DNA from 3 places in the Pseudomonas monsensis genome. Region 1 is predicted to be linked to each of the others. Evidence: predicted binding sites of a transcription regulator. Region 1 holds the regulator's gene; each other region holds the start of a gene.
The links. The regulator FliA, encoded in region 1, starts transcription of late flagellar genes. The targets are predictions, from matches to a motif close to CTAAAGTTTNNNNNNNNNNNGCCGNTAA.

Region 1 (4,937 bases):
CAAGCAAGTGACCATCGTTGCGACAGTAGGGCCCAACGGCTGAGGTAGTGGTTTATGCAAGTTAAGCGTTTTTTCGCCGCCGATATGCGTCAGGCCATGAAGCTGGTTCGTGATGAGCTGGGCGCTGATGCCGCCATCATTGGCAACCGCCGCATTGCCGGCGGCGTCGAGCTGACGGCGGCGCTGGATTACAAATTGTCGGCGCTGGCGCCTCGGGTTCCGAACATGGAACTCGAAGACGAGCTGCGCAAGACCCAATCGCGCATCGTCACCGCCCAGGCCGAACTGAGCCTGCGTGGCGAAGCCGACGGCAATACCAATCGCCAGTTGTTCGCCGGGCTGCCGTTGACGGCCGGCCTGCCGCTGACTGCTGCCGAACCGTTGAGCGAGCCGGCCTACGCCGCTCCGGCGCGTCCGGCCCCGGCCCCTGCGCAGTCCTCCGGCGGTGTCGACCCGCGTGCGCTGGACTCGATGCGCTTCGAATTGAACAGCCTGCGCGAACTGATGGAAGTGCAGCTTGGCACCCTGGCCTGGAATCAGCTGCAAGGCAGCCGCCCGGCGCAGGCCAATCTGTATCGCCGTCTGCAGCGCATCGGCCTGTCCGGCCCGCTGTCGCGCGATCTGCTGTCGATGATCACCGATATCGAAGAGCCGCGTCAGGCCTGGCGCATGTTGCTCGCGCATCTGGCGCGGATGATTGCCGTGCCGGAAGTCGAGCCGCTGGAAGAGGGCGGGGTGATTGCCATGGTCGGCCCGGCCGGCATGGGCAAGACCACCACGCTGGCCAAACTGGCCGCGCGTTATGTGCTCAAATACGGCGCGCACAACGTGGCGCTGGTGAGCATGGACAGCTTCCGCATCGGTGCACAGGAACAGCTCAAGACCCTCGGGCGGATTCTCAATGTGCCGGTGACGCACGTTGATCCGGGCCAGTCGCTGGTGCAGGCGCTGGATCCGTTGCTGCGCAAACGCGTGGTGCTGATTGATACTGCCGGCCTGCAAGCCAGTGATCCGGCCCTGCGCATGCAGCTGGAAAGTCTGGCCGGGCGCGGCATCCGTTCAAAAAATTATCTGGTGCTGGCAACCACCAGCCAGAAACAGGTTCTAACCGCCGCTTATCACAGTTACAAGCGTTGCGGGCTTGCCGGGTGCATCCTGACTAAACTGGATGAAACGGCCAGCCTTGGCGAAGTGTTGAGCCTGGCGATCAGTCATGAATTGCCGGTCGCGTACCTGACCGATGGCCCACGGATTCCGGATGATCTGCATCTGCCGCGCCGTCATCAACTGGTCAGCCGCGCCGTCAGCGTGCAAATGCAGGAAGAACCCAGCGAAGAAGCCATGGCTGACATGTTCGCTGATATCTATCACAGCCCGACCAAGCAGGTAGGCTGAGGTATTCATGAACAGTTTTTGTACCTACATCGATGGCCTGCCATGCATTGTTCCGGTTGTGAACGCGCAGCCAGTAATGTGGCCTCCGTCTATGCAAGACAAGGTAAAGAAATAACATGGGCAGCATGCATCCCGTACAGGTGATCGCGGTGACCGGCGGCAAAGGTGGCGTCGGCAAGACTAACGTGTCAGTGAACTTGTCTCTGGCGCTGGCAGAGCTTGGCCGTCGGGTCATGCTGCTGGACGCCGACCTGGGGCTGGCGAACGTCGACGTTCTGCTGGGACTGACCCCCAAACGTACTTTGGCCGACGTGATCGAAGGCCGCTGCGAGCTGCGCGACGTCCTGTTGCAGGGCCCCGGCGGGATCCGCATCGTGCCGGCCGCTTCCGGCACCCAGAGCATGGTGCACCTGAGCCCGGCGCAGCACGCCGGCCTGATTCAGGCGTTCAGCGACATCGGCGACAATCTCGACGTGCTGGTGATCGACACCGCTGCGGGTATTGGTGACTCGGTAGTCAGTTTTGTACGCGCCGCGCAGGAAGTGTTGCTGGTGGTCTGCGACGAGCCGACGTCCATTACCGACGCCTACGCGCTGATCAAACTGCTCAACCGCGATTACGGCATGAACCGCTTCCGCGTGCTGGCCAACATGGCCCAGAGCCCGCAGGAAGGGCGCAACCTGTTCGCCAAGTTGACCAAGGTCACGGATCGCTTCCTTGACGTGGCCCTACAATACGTCGGCGCCGTGCCTTACGACGAAAGCGTGCGTAAGGCGGTGCAGAAGCAGCGTGCGGTCTATGAAGCCTTTCCGCGTTCCAAGTGCGCCCTGGCGTTCAAGGCCATCGCCCAGAAGGTCGACACCTGGCCGCTGCCGGCGAACCCGCGCGGCCACCTGGAATTTTTCGTCGAGCGCCTCGTGCAGCAAACGGCAGGACCAGTGCTATGACCGCCAGCGGTATGAATTACTACAAGAAGTCGGCACGCGACGCGCAATACGAGTTGATCGAGCGTTACGCGCCACTGGTCAAACGCATTGCCTACCACTTGCTGGCACGCTTGCCGGCCAGTGTGCAGGTCGAAGACCTGATTCAGGCCGGCATGATCGGTCTGCTCGAAGTCTCGACCAAATACGACGCCAGCAAAGGTGCCAGTTTCGAAACGTACGCGGGCATTCGAATCCGCGGCGCGATGCTCGATGAAGTCCGTAAAGGGGACTGGGCGCCACGCTCGGTTCACCGCAACACCCGTATGGTCAGCGACGCAATTCGGGCAATTGAAGCTAAAACCGGCCGTGATGCTAAAGATCACGAGGTTGCGGCCGAACTCCAATTGAGTCTCGACGATTACTACGGGATTTTGAATGACACCCTGGGCAGCCGCCTGTTCAGTTTCGACGACCTGTTGCAGGACGGCGAACACGAAGGGCTGCACGAGGATGGCGCCAGTGCTCATCTTGAGCCGTCACGCGATCTGGAAGATGAACGTTTCCAGGCCGCACTGGCGGACGCGATTGCCAATTTGCCGGAGCGTGAGCGACTGGTGTTGGCGCTGTACTACGACGAAGAGCTGAACCTCAAGGAAATCGGTGAAGTCCTTGGCGTCAGTGAGTCGCGGGTCAGCCAGTTACACAGCCAGTGCGCGGCCCGCTTGCGGGGGCGTTTGGGGGAGTGGCGAGCGCGCTGAAGGCAGTGTGGGGACACTGCGAACGAGGCTGGTGCGGTGATGAACGGCACCGGTCTTGCTCTGTTGTGCTCCAGACAGTCTTCGAGTGCTACGCCGGATTGATTGAAATGGCGCGTCCAGGTGCTGGGCGCGTTTAAGACTGCTTGGAGGTCGAATTGGACAAGAACATGAAAATCCTCATCGTTGATGACTTCTCAACGATGCGGCGGATCATCAAGAACCTGCTGCGTGATCTGGGGTTCACCAACACCGTCGAGGCCGACGATGGCACCACTGCCATTCCGGTGCTCAACAGCGGAAGCATCGACTTTCTGGTAACGGACTGGAACATGCCGGGCATGACCGGTATCGACCTGCTGCGCCACGTACGTGCCGATGAAAAACTCAAGCACCTGCCCGTGCTGATGGTGACGGCAGAAGCCAAGCGTGAGCAGATCATCGAAGCGGCCCAGGCCGGTGTGAACGGCTACGTGGTCAAACCTTTCACGGCTCAGGCGCTGAAAGAAAAAATCGAGAAGATTTTCGAACGCATCGGCTGATGAACGCGCGGGGGAGCTATGGAGCATAACGAATCTTCACAGGGCGATTTCGAGTCGACCCTGAAAAAACACGCGGTCGAACTGGTCGAGAGCCTTGAAAAAGGCAGGTTCGGCGACGCTGTGCAACTGATCCATGAGCTCAATCAGACCCGTGACCGCGGCCTGTATCAGGAAGTGGGCAAGCTCACGCGCGAACTGCACAGTGCGATCGTCAACTTCCAGATTGATCCGCACATGCCGCAGGCCGAGGAAGTGTCGCAAATCACCGACGCCACCGAACGCCTGGGCTATGTGGTCAAGCTGACTGAAGCCGCGGCCAACCGCACCATGGATCTGGTGGAAAGCGCCACCCCGGTGGTCAATGGCCTGGCTGACGAAGCCCAGGCCCTGAGCACCGATTGGGGTCGCTTCATGCGTCGCGAGGTCGGGGCTGAAGAGTTCCGCGAACTGGCGCGTCGGGTCGACGGTTTTCTGTCGCGCAGCAGCACGGACAACCGTGCGGTGTCGAGCAACCTCAACGACATCCTGCTGGCCCAGGATTACCAGGACCTGACCGGTCAGGTGATCAAGCGCGTGACCCAACTGGTCACCGAAGTCGAAAGCAATTTGCTCAAACTCGTGCTCATGGCCAGTCAGGTGGACCGCTTTGCGGGCATCGAACATGACCGCGCCGCGATGCTTGCAGAAAAAGATCCACAAAAACATCTCTCGCAGGGTGAAGGTCCGCAGATTCATGCCGATAAACGAGAAGACGTTGTGTCCGGTCAGGACGATGTGGACGATTTGCTATCCAGCCTTGGATTTTGAGTTTTAGGTTTTTAGACCTGTAGGAGCACCCCATTAATGAGCTTCGGCGCCGATGAAGAGATCCTTCAGGATTTCCTGGTTGAGGCCGGCGAGATTCTTGAGCAACTGTCCGAACAACTGGTTGAGCTGGAAAGCCGCCCGGATGATGCAGATCTGCTCAACGCAATTTTTCGCGGTTTCCATACTGTAAAAGGGGGCGCCGGCTTCCTTCAGCTCAACGAGCTGGTGGAGTGCTGTCACATCGCCGAAAACGTGTTCGACATCCTGCGCAAGGGTGAACGCCGCGTTGATGCCGAACTGATGGACGTGGTGCTCGAAGCACTGGACGCGGTGAACAGCATGTTCAGCGAAGTCCGTGAACGTGCCCCGATCACCGCCGCCACCCCGGAACTGCTGGCCGCGCTGGCGCGTCTGGCCGAGCCGCAAACGGCCGATCAAGCCCCGGCTTCACCGGTGGCCGAGATGATCGAAGAACTGGTCGTCGAAGGCGATTCGGGCGATTCGGGCGACAT
Region 2 (4,937 bases), 1.4 Mb from region 1:
ACGCCCGGCTTCACCGGCACGGGCCGCTTCGATCGCGGCGTTGAGCGCCAGCAGGTTGGTCTGCTGCGAGATGCTGGTGATCACTTCCAGAATCTGGCCGATGTTTACCGTGTTGCTGTTGAGGGTTTCGATGTTGCCGCAGGAGTCGCTGATTTTTGCCGACAGTTGCTGCATGGCGTGGATGGTTTTATCTACCACCTGCTGGCCGTCGACCGCCAGGCTGCGCGCATCGCTGGAGTGCTGCGAGGCGAGGGCGGCGTTTTGCGCGATTTCCTGGGCGGCGGCGCCGAGCTGGTTGATCGCGGCGGCCACGCTGTTGGTGCGGCTGGCCTGCTGGTCAGAGTTGTACATTGACGAGTTCGATGCGGCGACCACGCGCAGGGCGACTTCGTTGACCTGGCCGGTGGCCGAGGACACTTCGCGGATCGAGGTGTGAATGCGCTCGACGAAGCGGTTGAACGAGGTGCCCAGTGCGCCGAACTCGTCGTGGCCGTGGATCACCAGACGCTTGGTCAGGTCGCCCTCGCCTTCAGCGATATCGTGCATGGCGCGGCCCATGGTCAGCAGCGGTTGCATCAGCACGCGGATCAGCATGCCGAGCAGGGCGATGATGATCACCACGGCAATGACCATGGCGATCAGCGCCGAAGTGCGGAATTCACTGAGCATCGAGAACGCAGTGTCTTTGTCCAGCACCAGCGCCACGTACCAGTCGGCCGATGGCACGCCGTTGACGTGGGTGAAGGAGATCAGTTGAGTCTTGCCGTCGAACTCGACTTCTTTCAGGCCCGGGCTGACCTTCGGCGCGCCGTTCGGATACGCCTCGGCGAGGGTCTTGAGCACCAGTTTGCTGTCCGGGTGGATGAGGATCTTGCCCTCGCTGCTGACGATGAAGGCGTGGCCGTGGCCGCCGAAGTTCAGCGAGTTGATGATCGCGCTGACGCTGCTCAGGTCGATGTCTGCACCGGCCACGCCGAGCATCTGGCCCTGGCGCTGCACCGGGGTGGCGACGGTGATCACCAGTTTGCCCGACGAAGCGGCGATGTACGGTTCGGTGACGATGGTCTGCTGCGCGCTGTTGGCCGCCTTGTACCAGCCACGGGCGCGCGGGTCGTAGTCCGGCGCGCGGTTGCCGGCGGGCACCGAGAACATCACGCCGTCGACACCACCGAAGTAGCTGAGCTGGAAATTGCCGGTGTAGGCGGGCAGGTCGATGATGCGTTTCAGGCTGGCGGGTGCATTACCGTCAACCGCCACTTGCTGCGACAGCGATTGCAGCAACTGAATCCGGCTTTCCAGCCAGGTCTGGATGTTGCTGGTGGTCAAGCTGCCCAGTTCCTGCATCGACGCTTCGGTGCTGCTGCTCAGGGCTTCGCGTTGTCGGTAATCGTTGAACAAAATGAAACAGGCGAACGCAATGGCCACCACGAGGGCGGCAGCCAACAAGATCTTGTGGCTGAATTTCATGTTTCTGGTCATCGAATGAACTACCGCGAAGGGACTGGTCAAGAAAGGGCGGCAATTTGCCACACTCGGGGGCTTTGCGCTGCTCTTATTTCGACCGCGGCGCGCCAAAGATTAGGCGGTTTTCGTGAAATGCGACGAAATGCGCACCAGGCCCACAAGGTGTCTGATTTATCGGCAAAAGCCAGACGGGCGGGCTAATAAATAGCCGTCCGTACAGGGAACCAGAAGAAGGTTTTCTCTTCTAAGCTTCTGGTTGGCACCCTGCCATCCCCCCTCGTTCCAGGAGTTACACCATGTCGCTGCGATCTATCGCCCTGTTGTCGTTTTGCGTGCTGTTGGCCGCATGCAGCAAGGTCAACCAGGAAAACTACTCGAAGCTCTCGGCCGGCATGGCCAAGGCCGAGGTTGAGACCTTGCTCGGCAAACCCACCGACTGCTCGGGCGCGCTCGGCATGTCCAGTTGCACCTGGGGCGACAAGAACAGCTTTATCAGCGTGCAGTACGCCGGTGACAAAGTGCTGATGTTTTCCGGCCAAGGCCTGAAGTAAACCGGGGCTTCGCGCCCACGGAGAAGAAAAAATGAAGCGGTTATTGTTGATCCTTTTTGCCGGCCTGGTGTTGGCCGGCTGCGCCACTTCAGGCGTCGACCCGTTGGCGCCGAAGACGGCCAACAGTGTCAATCTCAAGCGTTATCAGGGCACCTGGTACGAACTGGCGCGCTTGCCAATGTACTTCCAGCGCAATTGCGCGCAATCCGAAGCCCATTACACCCTCCAGCCTGACGGTAACGTCGCGGTGCTCAATCGCTGCCTGACGTCGCAGTGGCAGTGGGAAGAGGCCAAGGGCAAGGCTTATCCACAGGTGCCGGGCAAGACCGACAAGCTGTGGGTCGAGTTCGATACCTGGTTCTCGCGGCTGATTCCGGGTGTGGCGAAAGGCGAATACTGGGTGTTGTACGTCAGCGATGACTACAAGACTGCCATCGTCGGCGATCCGAGTCGCAAGTACATGTGGCTGTTGTCGCGCACGCCGACCGTCAACGGTGTGGTGCGTGAAGAACTGCTGAGCAAGGCGCGGCAGCAGGGGTATGACACCACGCGATTGATCTGGCGAACGTCGGATCGGCAGATGGCCAAGACTTCGAATTAAGCATCGCCACCAATCAAAATGTGGGAGCGAGCTTGCTCGCGAAGAGGCCGTATCAGTCGACTGAAATGTTGACTGATACACCGCTTTCGCGAGCAAGCTCGCTCCCACATTTTTGTTTTGTGTCAGCCTAAAAGGTCGCGCAGGACCTGGGTGAAGGCGCGGGCGCTGTCCTCTTCGCCGGCATGCCGGCCGTCACGCACCACCCACTGGCCGTTGACCAGCACATCGCGCACCTGACGATCGCCACCGGCGAACAACCACCGATTCAAGATCCCGTCACCCGTGGCCGTGGCCAGATACGGATCGTTGCCATCGAGCACAATCCAGTCCGCACGCTTGCCAACCGCCAGCGCACCAATCGGTTGCCCCAACGCCTGCGCACCACCGTCCAGCGCTGCGTCATACAACGTACGCCCGACCATCGGCTGATCCGCGCCATACAAACGGTTACGCCGCTGATCACGCAAGCGCTGGCCGTATTCCAGCCAACGCAATTCCTCGACCACGCTGAGCGACACATGGCTGTCGGAACCGATACCCATACGCCCACCCTGGGCGAGGAAATTCACCGCCGGGAAAATCCCGTCGCCGAGGTTGGCTTCGGTGGTCAGACACAGGCCGGCGATGGCGCGACTCTTGGCCATCAGCGTGACTTCTTCCGGGTTGGCGTGAGTCGCGTGAACCAGGCACCAGCGCTGATCGACTTCGGTGTTTTCGTAGAGCCATTGCAACGGACGCCGTCCGCTCCAGCTCAGGCAGTCATCGACTTCCTTCTGCTGTTCGGCGATGTGAATGTGCACCGGGCACTGTTGGTCGCTGGCGGCCAGCACTTCGCTGATCTGCTGCGGGGTCACCGCGCGCAACGAGTGAAAGCACAGGCCCAGCGATTGCGCCTTTTGCTGCGCCAGTAATGGCTGCAAGCGCGATTGCAGGTTCAGGTAATTTTCGGTGCTGTTGATAAAGCGACGCTGGCCGTCGTTCGGCGTCTGCCCGCCAAAACCCGAATGGCTGTAGAGCACCGGCAGCAGGGTCAGGCCGATGCCGCTGTCACTTGCGGCCTGGCTGATGCGCAGCGCCAGCTCGGCCGGGTCGGCGTAAGGCTGGCCGTTGTGGTCGTGGTGCACGTAATGGAATTCGGCGACCGAGGTATAACCGGCCTTGAGCATCTCGATGTACAACTGACGGGCGATCACCCCGAGCTGATCCGGACTGATTTTTCCGACCAGCCGATACATCAGGTCGCGCCAGGTCCAGAAACTGTCGTTGGGATTGCCGGCCACTTCGGCCAGTCCGGCCATCGCACGCTGGAAGGCGTGGGAGTGCAGGTTGGGCATCCCCGGCAGCAACGGGCCGCTCAGCCGCTCGGCGCCATCTGCGGTGGAATCGGCCTGGATTTGGGTCAACACGCCATCGGCGTTGACCTCAAGACGTACATGGTTGGCCCATCCGTTAGGCAGCAGCGCGCGTTCGGCAAAGAAGGCGGACATGGTTCAGCACCCCATCGTGTGTTATTTGTATATACATATACAGACGTTTGCCTGCCCGGTAAACTCCGGCAAGCTAGCCACTTTCTTCAATGAACAGGGATCAACCGTGCCGACTCCGCCTCCAGTCTCCCCGTTGGCCGCGAACCTGGGCGACAGTCCGGCGCCCTTGTACGCCCGCGTCAAACAGATGATCACCCAGCAGATCGACAGCGGTAACTGGCCGCCGCACTACCGTGTGCCGTCGGAAAGCGAGCTGGTCAATCAGCTCGGTTTCAGCCGTATGACCATCAACCGTGCGTTGCGTGAAATGACCGCTGACGGTTTGCTGGTGCGCATGCAAGGCGTCGGTACATTCGTCGCCGAACCGAAGAGCCAGTCTGCGCTGTTCGAAGTGCACAATATCGCCGACGAAATCGCCTCACGCGGCCACCGCCACACCTGCCAGGTCATTACTCTGGAAGAAGAGGCCGCCGGCTCCGAACGCGCACTGGCGCTGGACATGCGCGAAGGGCAGAAGGTTTTTCACTCGCTGATCGTGCATTACGAAAACGACATTCCGGTGCAAATCGAAGACCGTTTCGTCAACGCGCTGGTCGCGCCGGAATACCTCAAGCAGGATTTCACCCTGCAAACCCCGTATGCCTATCTCAACCAGGTGGCGCCGCTGACTGAAGGCGAACACGTGGTCGAAGCGATCCTCGCTGAACCGTCCGAGTGCAAATTGCTGCAGATCGAAAAAGGCGAGCCGTGCCTGTTGATCCGCCGTCGTACCTGGTCGGGCCGTCAGCCGGTGACGGCGGCGCGCCTGATTCACCCCGGTTCCCGTCATCGTCT
Region 3 (4,937 bases), 2.0 Mb from region 1:
ATGGAGCAGCGTGAAGAGAACCGCAAACTGGTGCACGCGATGATCAATCTCGCGCACAACCTGCATCTGGAAGTGGTGGCGGAAGGGGTCGAGACGCCGGAGCAACTGGATCTGTTGCGCGGGTTTGGTTGCGATCAGGTGCAGGGTTATCTGATCAGCCGGCCGTTGCCGCTGGCGGAACTGGTTGAGTACCTGACCTTCGGCGCCAGCCAGCAGCCCGCACTGGAAATCGTCAGCTAAATCCATAACTCAATTTGGAACAACATTGTGGCGAGGGGATTTATCCCCGTTCGACTGCGAAGCAGTCGCAAGACCATAGCACTGGACACATCTGATAAACCCCAGCTACCGGTTTTGGGGCGGCTTCGCCACCCATCGGGGATAAATCCCCTCGCCACAAAGGCTCACTCCTACAAGGGATCTCAGTCGGTCTGGGCGACTGTGTATTGATTGGATGACGCAGGCTCCCGCCGAATCATCCGCTTCATCTTCCACTCAAACGCCAGGGTCAGGCTGATCGCCGCACACGCCAGGCCCAGCGCCAGCCCCCACCAGACGCCCGTCGGCCCCCAGTTGAGGTGGAACGCCATCCACCACGCCGCCGGCGCGCCGATCAACCAATAGCAACCGAGCCCGACCAGAAACGTGGTCTTGGCATCCTTGAGCCCACGGATGCAGCCCATGGCGATCGTCTGGGTGCCGTCGAACAGCTCGAACCACGCAGCCACTGCCAGCAGGCTCACGGCCAGGCGAATGACCTCGGCAAACGCCGGATCATTGTGATCGAGGAACAACCCGACCAACTGATTCGGCAACAACCAGAACACCATGGCAAAACCCAGCATCACCACCGCGCCGAAGGCGATGCCGACCCGTCCGGACATCCGCGCATCGTTCAACTGCCCGGCGCCGTAATGCTGGCCGACGCGCATGGTGATGGCGTACGACATGCCCGCCGGCACCATGAACGCCACCGAGACGATTTGCAGGGCGATCTGGTGCGCGCCCATCTGCGTGCTGCCCATGGTGCCCATGCACAAAGCCGCAAAGGCAAACAAACCCACTTCCACCGCATAGGTGCCGCCAATGGGCAGGCCCAGGCGCCAGAGCTCCTTGAGGTATTGCCGGTTCGGCCGCGACAGCCCGGCGCGCAGCGGGTAAGCGTCGTAAGCCGGGTGCCGGCGGATATGCCAGGCCAGCGCCAGTGCCATGCAGCTGGCTACAATGGCCGTGACCAGGCCGATGCCCGTCAAACCCAGTTTCGGCAGGCCGAACATGCCGGTGATCAGTGCGTAATTGAGCAGGAAGTTGGCCACGGTGCCGCCCAGGCTGATGACCATCACCGGGGTCGCCCGGCCAATCGCGCTGGTAAAGCCGCGCAGGGCCATGAAACTCAAATAGCCGGGCAGGGCGAAGGGCAGGGCAATCAGAAATTGCCCGGCGGCAATGACGTTGGTTTCGGTCTGGCCGAACAGCAGCAACAGCGGTTTGAGATTCCACAGCAGCAACCCGGCGCCCAGCGCCATCAGCCACGCCAGCCATAATCCGGCCTGAGTCAGACGTGCCGCGCCGATGATGTCGCCAGCACCCTGACGGATCGCGACCAGCGTGCCGACCGCTGCAATTACACCAATGCAGAAGATCGACACGAACGAATAACTCGCCGCCCCCAGACCGCCACCGGCCAGTGCCTCGGGGCTGATGCGCGCCATCATCAGGGTGTCGGTCAGCACCATCAACATGTGCGCCAACTGAGAAGCGATCAGCGGCCCCGACAGCCGCAGGATGGCCCAGAGTTCGGTACGCACAGGTTGCTGCATGATCTTCACCACTCATTTAAAGAGGGAACAGGGAGCCGTCGATTCTCGGCGCTCAAACGGTTTCGCACAAAGGGATAAAAAGGATGGGTGGCATGAGTCAAACTCATCTAGGGCAGATTCTGCTAAGTTGGCCGCATCCCGCTATAGGAGCTTTCCGAATGTCTCGTCGTCTTCCTCCCTTGTATGCCTTGCGCGCATTCGAAGCGGCGGCGCGGCACAGCTCGTTCACCCGCGCCGCCGAGGAGCTGTCGATTACCCAAAGCGCGGTCAGCCGGCACATTCGCACCCTCGAAGAGCATTTCGCCTGCAAGTTGTTTCATCGCAGTGGGCGCAACCTGCAACTCACCGAGTCGGCACGGATGCTGTTGCCGGGGATTCGCGAAGGTTTCGCCGCCCTCGAGCGAGCCTGCAATACCTTGCGCGCCGAAGACGACATCCTGCGGATGAAAGCGCCATCGACCCTGACCATGCGCTGGCTGCTGGCGCGGCTCAGTCGATTCCGGCACTTGCAGCCAGGCAACGAGGTGCAACTGACCAGCGCATGGATGGACGTGGATTCGGTGGACTTCAACAACGAGCCTTTCGACTGCGCGGTGCTGCTCAGTGACGGGCACTTCCCGCCGGACTGGGAGGCCAGTCTGTTGTTTCCCGAAGAGCTGATTCCGGTCGGCGCGCCGAACCTGCTCAACGACCAGCCCTGGGACGTTGCGCGCCTGGCCTGCACCGAGCTGTTGCACCCGACCCCGGATCGGCGCGACTGGCGCAGCTGGCTGGAGCACATGGGGCTGTCCGATCAGGTCTCGCTCAAGGGCGGTCAGGTGTTCGATACCCTGGAACTGGGGATGATCGCGGCGGCGCGTGGTTACGGGGTGTCGATGGGCGACTTGCTGATGGTCGCCGAAGATGTCGCTCAGGGGCGCCTGAGTCTGCCGTGGCCGACGGCCGTCGCCAGCGGGCTGAATTATTACCTGGTGTGGCCGAAAACCCGTCCGGGAGGTGAACGTTTGCGCCGTCTCAGCGATTTCCTCCAAGGCGAAGTGCGAGCCATGGAGTTGCCGGCGGTTGCACGCTTGAGCTGAAACGTTAGAGCCGCCACAATGCCGGCCTTGTGCCATAACCTTGTTTTCCGCTCAAGTATTCGGATCCACCGCCGAATACGTGCTTGTGGCACCGTCGTGCCGGTGTCCACGATTCACCCCACAACCAGAAAAATTTCCGAGTCGAGATCAAGGAGGATCACGTGGCTCGGCCAGGAGCTGCCCATGTCTCAACCTCGCGCCCGGATCGCCTCGCAGCTGGGCCTCGCGCTCGCCGTGATACTGGCGATTGTCATCAGCGGCAGTACGGTGTTCGCCCTGCGTTCGCTGGATACCGCCAACCTCGCCACCCGTGAAGAGCATCTCGCCAGCGAGGCGCGACTGCTGGCCGACCAGTTGAGCACTTTTCACGGCACGCTGCGTGAAAGCACCCAACGCCTGAGCGGGTTGTTCGAGAAGCGCTTCAGCAGCGGTCTGAGCATTCATCCGGATGAGCCGGTGACCGTGGCCGGTACCCAGACCCCGGGCCTGCACCTGGGCGACGAAGTGTTGAACAACAACTTCAAGCAAGTCGACGAGTTCAAGCAGATGACAGCGGGCGTCGCCACGCTGTTCGTGCGCAGCGGCGAAGACTTCGTGCGGGTCAGCACTTCGCTGACCAAACAGGACGGCACGCGCGCCATCGGCACCTTGCTCGATCATGCGCACCCGGCTTATGCGAAGTTGATGGCGGGGCAAGGTTACGTCGGCCGTGCCTTGTTGTTCGATCGCTCCTACATGACCCAGTACACCCCGGTGCGCGATGGCAGCGGCAAGGTGATTGCGGTGTTGTTCGTCGGCTTCGATTACACCGATGCGCAGAACATCCAGTTCGACAACCTGAAGCGCTTCCGCATCGGCCAGAGCGGTTCGCTGGCGTTGCTGGATGAGCAAAACAAATGGCTGGTCGCGCCGGCGGGGGTGCAGGCGCTGGATCAAGCGGTTCCGGTGATCAAAGGTCTGGCTGCGAAACCGGGCAAGGGTGAGTTCTGGAGCGACACCTCCGAAGACTTCTACAGCATCGCCGTGCCATTCGATGGCGGGCCATGGTCGGTCGTGGCGAGCATGCCGAAAGCCGAGATTCGCGCGGTGACCTGGAGTGTCGGTACGCAACTGGCCATTGGCAGTCTGTTGGCGATGCTGCTGGCTGTGGGTTCGGTGGTCTGGCTGCTGCGCAGCAAACTGGCGCCGCTGAGTGATCTGGTGCGACAGGCCGAAGCCTTGGGCGCCGGTGATCTGAGCGTGCGCCTGAACGTGTCGAGCAACGACGAAATCGGTCAGTTGTCCCGCGCGTTCAACCAGATGAGCCAGGCACTGTCGACCATGGTCGAGCACATCCGCCGCGCCTCGGAGGAGGTCAACAGCCGGGCACAGGCGCTGTCCGGTTTGTCCGGTGGCGCGTACGAAGGCATGGAGCAGCAGTCCGGGGAAATCACCAGCATGGCCGGCGCCGTCGAAGAGTTCAGCGCCACCTCGCTGAACATCGCCGACAACATGGGCAACACCCAGCGTCTGGCCCAGGAAAACGCTCAGCAAACGCAGATCGGTCGTAGCTCGATGGAAGAGGCTTCTTCCTCGCTGGAGCAAATTGCTGGCGCACTGAACACCACTGCTACCGTGATCAACACCCTCGGCCAGCGCTCCCAGGAAATCGGCGGCATTGTCAGCGTGATCACTTCGATTGCCGAGCAGACCAATCTGCTGGCGCTGAACGCTGCGATTGAAGCGGCGCGTGCCGGTGAACAGGGCCGCGGTTTTGCCGTGGTGGCGGATGAGGTGCGCAGCCTGGCCTCGCGCACCCGTCAGGCGACCGATGAAATTTCCAGCATGATTCACAGCATCCAGCAGGAAACCGGCAACGCAATCAGCACCATGGAACAGGGCAATGTGCTGATGCAGGAAGGTTTGTCGCGTAACGCGAATGTTGCTTCGGCGCTGGCGCGGATCGACGAGCAAAGCCGTTCGGCGGGGCAGCAGTTTGCGGCGATTACCACGGCCACTCAGGAGCAGAGCAGCACTGCGACTCTGTTGAGCAGCAATT

Region 2: HV782_RS02810 (methyl-accepting chemotaxis protein) is a predicted target of FliA. The motif match lies at 1,555-1,582, and genes of this name have one in related genera.
Region 3: HV782_RS28465 (methyl-accepting chemotaxis protein) is a predicted target of FliA. The motif match lies at 2,950-2,977, and genes of this name have one in related genera.

The regions. Positions count from the first base shown of each region.
Region 1 is NZ_CP077087.1:2,019,389-2,024,325, forward strand. It holds gene flhA (flagellar biosynthesis protein FlhA) at 1-43, shown strand, start outside; gene flhF (flagellar biosynthesis GTPase FlhF) at 55-1,395, shown strand; gene fleN (flagellar synthesis regulator FleN) at 1,512-2,342, shown strand; gene fliA (RNA polymerase sigma factor FliA) at 2,339-3,079, shown strand; gene HV782_RS08815 (chemotaxis response regulator CheY) at 3,247-3,618, shown strand; gene HV782_RS08820 (protein phosphatase CheZ) at 3,637-4,425, shown strand; gene HV782_RS08825 (chemotaxis protein CheA) at 4,462-4,937, shown strand, end outside.
Region 2 is NZ_CP077087.1:646,996-651,932, forward strand. It holds gene HV782_RS02810 (methyl-accepting chemotaxis protein) at 1-1,479, opposite strand, end outside; gene HV782_RS02815 (hypothetical protein) at 1,761-2,015, shown strand; gene HV782_RS02820 (lipocalin family protein) at 2,047-2,616, shown strand; gene HV782_RS02825 (formimidoylglutamate deiminase) at 2,739-4,103, opposite strand; gene hutC (histidine utilization transcriptional repressor HutC) at 4,291-4,937, shown strand, end outside.
Region 3 is NZ_CP077087.1:6,412,263-6,417,199, reverse strand. It holds gene HV782_RS28480 (putative bifunctional diguanylate cyclase/phosphodiesterase) at 1-240, shown strand, start outside; gene HV782_RS28475 (NorM family multidrug efflux MATE transporter) at 423-1,820, opposite strand; gene HV782_RS28470 (LysR substrate-binding domain-containing protein) at 1,979-2,899, shown strand; gene HV782_RS28465 (methyl-accepting chemotaxis protein) at 3,083-4,937, shown strand, end outside.